One region of the Stenotrophomonas sp. YJH_SMC_19 genome, then DNA from elsewhere that is predicted to be linked to it. Evidence: riboswitches for the same ligand, from Rfam matches in the RefSeq annotation. Region 1 holds a riboswitch; the other holds the start of a gene.
What was found. A riboswitch is a leader RNA that binds a small molecule or an ion and turns the genes downstream of it on or off. The one in region 1 is predicted to bind glycine.
Positions count from the first base shown of each region.

Region 2: linked by a shared signal. The riboswitch ahead of gcvP (aminomethyl-transferring glycine dehydrogenase) and the one ahead of AC5P5R_RS08935 (trimeric intracellular cation channel family protein) in region 1 are both predicted to bind glycine.

Region 1 is NZ_JCAFRI010000006.1:74,649-78,041, forward strand. Features, by position in the region: gene AC5P5R_RS08930 (3-deoxy-7-phosphoheptulonate synthase) at 1-653, shown strand, start outside; gene AC5P5R_RS08935 (trimeric intracellular cation channel family protein) at 822-1,439, opposite strand; glycine riboswitch at 1,522-1,627, opposite strand; glycine riboswitch at 1,641-1,730, opposite strand; gene AC5P5R_RS08940 (GIY-YIG nuclease family protein) at 1,771-2,046, shown strand; gene AC5P5R_RS08945 (nuclear transport factor 2 family protein) at 2,118-2,549, shown strand; gene AC5P5R_RS08950 (hypothetical protein) at 2,555-3,010, shown strand; gene AC5P5R_RS08955 (NAD(P)/FAD-dependent oxidoreductase) at 3,102-3,393, opposite strand, start outside.
Region 2 is NZ_JCAFRI010000018.1:12,618-16,010, reverse strand. Features, by position in the region: gene gcvP (aminomethyl-transferring glycine dehydrogenase) at 1-1,404, opposite strand, end outside; glycine riboswitch at 1,467-1,569, opposite strand; gene AC5P5R_RS16695 (multidrug effflux MFS transporter) at 1,869-3,095, shown strand; gene AC5P5R_RS16690 (siderophore-interacting protein) at 3,236-3,393, shown strand, end outside.

The DNA.
Region 1 (3,393 bases):
GTGTCGAGTTCCTCGACGTGATCTCGCCGCAGTACATCGCCGATCTGGTGGCCTGGGGCGCCATTGGTGCGCGCACCACCGAAAGCCAGGTGCACCGCGAACTGGCCTCGGGTCTGTCGTGCCCGGTCGGCTTCAAGAACGGCACCGATGGCAACGTGAAGATCGCCGCCGACGCGGTGGGTGCGGCCTCCAATCCGCATCACTTCCTGTCGGTCACCAAGCAGGGCGGCACCGCCATCGTGTCGACCACTGGCAACCCGGATTGCCATGTGATCCTGCGCGGCGGCAAGCAGCCGAACTACGATGCAGGCAGTGTCGCCGAGGCCTGCCAGGCGCTGGCCAAGGCCAAGCTGCCGACGCGCCTGATGATCGACGCCAGCCATGCCAACAGCCTGAAGAACCCGGACAACCAGCCGAAGGTGATCGAGGACATCGCCGTTCAGTTGGAAGACGGTGAACAGCGCATCGTCGGTGTGATGATCGAGAGCCATCTGGTCGGTGGCCGCCAGGAACTGGTGGAAGGCCAACCGCTGGTCTACGGGCAGAGCATCACCGATGGCTGCATCGACTGGGACACCACCGTGACGGTGCTGGAGCGACTGGCCGCGGCCGTGCGCGCCCGTCGCGAAGTGAAGGTGTCCGAAGCCGCTTGAGTGCGGCACGTGTGTGGATGGCGGCCAGCGCCTGCGGGGGTGCGGCCGCGATCAGGGCCGGTCGGAGTTGGAGACCGGCCCATCTGCACCGGCGATGCGCCTGGCGCTGCGCATGAGCGACAGCGCCAGGTACATCGCCGGGGTGGTGCGGATTCCGCCGCGCCAACCTCAATGCACTTCGTCGTGGTACACGAACTTCGGCATTTCCCAGCGGTAGTGGATCGCCAGCAGGCGCAGCGCGAAGCCGCCGCCGAGGCAGCACAGGATCGCGGTGGCGTCGGCCACGCCCCAGTGCAGCAGCAACAGGTAGGCCGCGCCGGTCAGCAGCGCGATGATCGCGTACAGCTCCTTCTGGAAGATCAGCGGCACCTCGTTGCAGAGGATGTCGCGCAGCACGCCGCCGAACGCGCCGGTCAGCATGCCGGCGATCAGCACGATCGGCATCGCATGGCCGGCTTCGCGCGCGATCGAGCAGCCGATCAGGGTGAAGGCGATCAGGCCCAGGCCATCGAGCACCAGGAAGGTGCGGCGGAAGTGGTGCATCCAGCGCGCCACCCAGGTGGCGATCAGCGCCGCGCACACGGTGAAGCCCAGGTACTCGGGATGCTTCACCCAGCCCAGCGGGTAGTGGCCGAGCAGGATGTCGCGCAGTGAACCACCGCCGAGTGCGGTGACGCAGGCGATCATGACCACGCCGAACAGGTCCATGCGGCGGCGGCCGGCGGACAGCGCGCCGGTCATGGCTTCGGCGGAAATGGCGATCAGGTAGATGATGGACAGCAACATGGGGCAGGCTCCGGGCGCGGTGGGGCCGGCCATGCGCGGACGCCGCCATTGCCTGCGCAATGACGGAATGACGATGACCGGTGCCGCTCCCGCTGTCCTTTTGCCTGAGAGTTCAGCGGCATGGGCCGCGTGCCCCTTCGGCGGATCGTCCCGGGCATGCCCGGTGACCTCTCTCCAGCTCGGCGAGTCGAATGCATGGTTGGTGGGATTCCAGCCCACCGGCCTGAGCGATCATGGGAGCCTGCGCCTTCGGCGGGCGCCAGCGCGGCGCCTCTCTCCTGCATTCGGGCGCCAGTATATCCGCTGCAGTGCAGCACGGCATAATCCGGGCATGGCCCCGTCCCTCCGCCCGTGGTTCCTGTACCTGCTCGAATGTCGCGATGGCAGCTATTACGCCGGCATCAGCACCGACGTGGACGCGCGTTTCGCCGCCCATCAGGCCGGCAAGGGCGCGCGCTACACCCGGGCCCGGCCACCGCTGCGCGTGCTGGCCGTGCGCGAATACCCGGACCGGGCCGCCGCCTCGCGGGCCGAGTGGCAGCTCAAGCAGCTGCCGCGCGAGCGCAAGCTGGCGTGGTTGCAGGCGGTGGATGCTGGGTCCCTGTAGATCCATGGCATACATGGATGCCTCTGTGCCGCCATGCGATGATCGCCCAGCCCTCAGCGCTGGAGACCCGGATGTCCACCGTCGCCCTGTTGTTCGCTCTCTCTGCGTCAACCAGTCCCGCTGCCGACCCGGCCACCCTCGCGGCCATCGAAGCCACCTGCCATGACTACGTCGACGGCCAGCTGGAGGCCGACCCGCAGCGCGTCGCCCGCTCCCTGCACCCGGACCTGGCCAAGCGCGCGGTCCTCGGCGATACGCCCGACGAGCGGCTGGGCCTGCGCCGCATGTCGAAGGAAGAACTGGTCGCGCTGACGAAGCAGGGCGCGCTGAAAACCCCGAAGGATCAATGGGACCGCCGCTGCACGGTGCTGGACGTGACCGGCAATGCCGCCTCGGTGCGATTGGAAACGCCGTGGTTCGTCGATTACTTCCACATGGGGCGCTTCGACCAGCGCTGGGTCATCGTCAACGCGTTGTGGTACCCGAAACCGAAGGCGAAGTGAGCACGATGCGTGCCGCCGGTAAGGCATGGGTCTCCGTCGTCGTATTGGCCGCCGGCATCGCACTGCTGCCTGGCCTGCTGTACCTGCTCGGGCTTGCCCTGGTGGGCGGTTGGCCGAAGCCAGCAGACCGTGCGCCCAGTGGTGTGGCTGCGTGCAGCAGTGAACCGCGAACAGGATTTCAGCCGATGAATCCCTGGAGTTTCGCCGCGCAGTTCTTCGACGACGACGCGATGAAGAAGAAGGTGCCAGAGTTGGAACGGGAGGCGTTCTGGATTGCCCGCCGCCATCTTTGGCGGCAGCCACGGCACGACATGCTGCGCTGGCATCTGAGCAGCACGGCACTGACGATCTGGATTACCCGCAACTGGAGTGCCGCGCAGATTGCCGACACCGCAAGGAAGGAGGACTTCTGCCGCGCATGGTCGAAACGGCGGGCGCCCGGCGGCCCGATGAAGCGGTAGATCCACACCATGCATGGATGATGTTGACGGAGTCAGAGCCCTTTCCTGCGGAGAGGGGGCGGACCGCGCGGCAGCCGGCCAGCGGCCGGCACTACCGTCGGGGTCGCCGGTCTTCCTGGTCATCACCGAAGATGATGCGCGCGCTGCGCTGGTAGCTCCAGTACGCCACGGCCCAGTTCAGCAGCACTACGATGCGGTTGCGGAAGCCGATCAGGAAGAACACGTGCGCGGCCAGCCAGAACCACCAGGCCAGCACGCCCGACAGCTGCAGCCGGCCCAAGTGCACGATCGCGGCCATGCGGCCGATGGTGGCCAGGTTGCCGTAGTCGGCGTACTTGAACGGGCCGGGCTCGGGCTTGCCGTGCAGGCGTGCGCGGATCACC
Region 2 (3,393 bases), on a different contig from region 1:
CAGGAACGCGGACTGGCGCAGCAGGCCGGCCGGCAGCGCGTCGGCGGTGCTGGCATCCAGCGCGTCGACGTCCAGCGAGGCACCGAACACCGCAGCCACGGCGACGATGTCGGCGCGGGTGGTGGTCTCGTCCAGGCTGATGCCGACCGAGTCGCTGTCGATCGCGCGCAGGTTGTAACCGGCGGCGCGTGCCTTGGCATGGATTTCATCGGCATGCACGCCGGTGACGTGCAGGGTGTCGAAGAAGTCGCCACCGACCTGCACGCCGGCATTGCGCAGCGCTGCGGCCAGGATCGAGGCCAGGCGGTGCGTGCGGCGGGCAATGCGGGTCAGGCCTTCCGGGCCGTGGTAAACGGCGTACATCGAGGCCATCACCGCCAGCAGCACCTGCGCGGTACAGATGTTGGAGGTGGCCTTCTCGCGGCGGATGTGCTGTTCGCGGGTCTGCAGGGTCAGGCGGTAGGCCGGGTTGCCCTGGGCATCGATCGAAACGCCGATCAGGCGGCCCGGCATCGAGCGCTTGTAGGCGTCACGGCAGGCCATGAAGGCGGCGTGCGGGCCACCGAAGCCGAACGGCACGCCGAAACGCTGGCTGTTGCCGACCACGATGTCCGCGCCCCATTCGCCCGGGGCAGCCAGCAGGGTCAGGGCCAGCAGGTCGGTGGCCACGGCCACCAGGCCGCCGCGTGCGTGCACGGCATCGACCAGCGCCTTGTAGTCGCCGACCTGGCCGAAGGTGTCCGGATACTGCAGCAGCAGGCCGAACGCTTCTGCTTCCAGTGCTTCGGCCGGGGTGCCGACGCGCAGCACGATGCCCATGGGCTCGGCGCGGGTACGCAGCAGTTCCAGGGTCTGCGGGTGCACGGCGTCGTGCACGAAGAAGGTGTCCGACTTCGACTTGGCCGAACGCTTGGCCAGAGTCATCGCTTCGGCGGCGGCGGTGGCTTCGTCCAGCAGCGAGGCGTTGGCGATTTCCATGCCGGTCAGGTCGGCGCACAGGGTCTGGAAGTTGATCAGCGCTTCCATGCGGCCCTGCGAGATTTCCGCCTGGTACGGGGTATAGGCGGTGTACCACGCCGGGTTTTCCAGGATGTTGCGCAGGATCACGTTCGGCGTGTGGGTACCGTAGTAACCCTGGCCGATGAAGCTGCGCAGCACGGTGTTCTTGTCGGCGATCGCACGGATCTTCGCCAGTGCCTGCACTTCGGTCATCGACTCCGGCAGTGCCAGCGGTGCCGGCGACTTGATCTTGGCCGGCACGATGGCGTCGGTCATCGCATCCAGCGACGCGTGGCCGACGACGTCGAGCATCTGCGCGATCTCGGCGTCGTTGGGGCCGATGTGGCGCTCGACGAACGCGTTGTGGTGCTCGAGCTCACGCAGGGAAGGGGTGTTCTGGGACATGGCGAAGGATCCGTCAGGAAAGGGCACACGCACGGGCACAAGCCGCCGGTCGGCGGTCTGCGGGGCGCCCCTCTGTCCTTTTGCCTGAGAGTTTAAAAGCTCGGCGGACCGCAGCTTCGTGCCCCTTCGGCGCCGGATCGAACCGGTCTCTCCAGAGTTGTGTTACGGGTGGTATCGGGCCTGAGCGATTACGGGCGTTGCGCCTTCGGCAGCGGTGTTCCGCTTCTCCCACCGTGTTGCCCGCCGATTATAGCCCGTTGCGGGCGCGGCGGCCGCTTTCGGACCTGGAGGCCGCGCCTGAATGGCCGATGGCCCGTCCGTGCATTTCGTGCACTGCTGCATGGCATCAGGCGCAATCCCCACCTATGATGGGCGGATACCCGAATTCATCTGGCGCCGTCCCTGCTGCAGGGGACCGGCGCCCGCCGTGCGTGCCGCGCATGGCCCTGCCGGACGCCTTTCCCATGACCGCCGCTGTTGCTCCCTCCACCCGCCGCATGGCCCTGCTGCTCGCCGGCTTGGCCATGTTCGGTCCGTTCTCGATCGACACCATCTTCCCGGCGTTCCCGCAGCTGGCCCAGCGCCTGGCGGTGGACGAGGTGGCGGTGCAGCAGACCATCAGCGTGTACCTGCTGTTCTACGGCCTGATGAGCCTTGCGCACGGCCCGCTGTCCGACGCCTGGGGCCGCAAGCGGGTGATCCTCGGTGGCCTGGTGGTGTTCGTCGGCGCTTCGGTCGGCTGCGCGCTGTCCACCGACCTGACCACGCTGCTGGCGTTCCGTGCGCTGCAGGGCCTGTCAGCAGGCGTCGGCATGATCGTCGGCCGCGCGGTGATCCGCGACCTGTACCACGGACACGACGCGCAGCGCCTGATGAGCCAGGTATCGATGCTGTTCGGCATCGCTCCGGCCATCGCACCGATCATCGGCGGCTGGATCCTGCTCAGCGGCGCCGGCTGGCCACTGATTTTCTGGTTCCTGGTGGTGTTTGCGCTGCTCCTGCTGGCGGCCACTGCACGCTACCTGCCGGAAACCCATCCGGTGGAGGCACGGGTGCCGTTGTCGCCGCGCGTGCTGCTGCGTGATTACGTGCGCATCGGTTTCAACCCGCGGTTCCTGCGCCTGGCGCTGGCCGGCAGCATCGGTTTCGGCGGCATTTTCCTGTACATCTCCTCGGCGCCGGTGTTCGTGATGCAGCACCTGCATCTGGGCGAGGGTGGTTTTGCCTGGCTGTTCATCCCCACCATCGGCGGCATGACCACCGGCTCGTTCCTGTCCGGGCGCATGGCCGGGCACACCACGCCCACCCGCCAGGTGTCCATTGGTTTCGGCCTGTGTGCGCTGTCGGTGCTGCTGAATGTCGGCTACGTGGCGCTGTCGCCGCAGTTCGTGCTGCCGTGGGCGGTGCTGCCGATCTTCCTGGGCGGCATGGGCATGGCATTGATCTTCCCGATCCTGGCGCTGGCGGTGCTGGACATGTACCCGCACCAGCGCGGCCTGGCTTCGTCGCTGCAGGCCTTCGTGCAGCTGATGATCAGCACGGTGGTGGCCGGCGTGGTGTCGCCGCTGCTCAGCGCCAGCCCGCTGCACCTGGCGCTGGGGCAGGCCGCGTTCTTCGCCGCCGGCTTCGTGTTCTGGTACTGGGAACACCAGCGTGAACGCGCGGCACAGGCGGCCTGCACGGGCCATTGAGCAGCGCGCAGGGGTAGGGCCGGCCGCTTTGCCCGCAACGCTTGCGAAGAGGAACGACCGGACTAGGCTGGGCACTCCAGCCAGCCGGTGCGTGGATGCACGACAGCCAGCCAATCCGATGTCGTTGCATGAGGTTCCCCATGGCTGCGCAGCAGACCTACCGCCTGTTCGAGGTGGCGCTGAAGGAGCGCCGCGTTCTTTCCCCTTCCCTGGACCGCATGGTGTTCACCGGTGCCGACGTGGCGCGGATGAAGACCGAAGGCCCTGACCAGCGCATCAAGGTGTTCTTCCCCTTGCC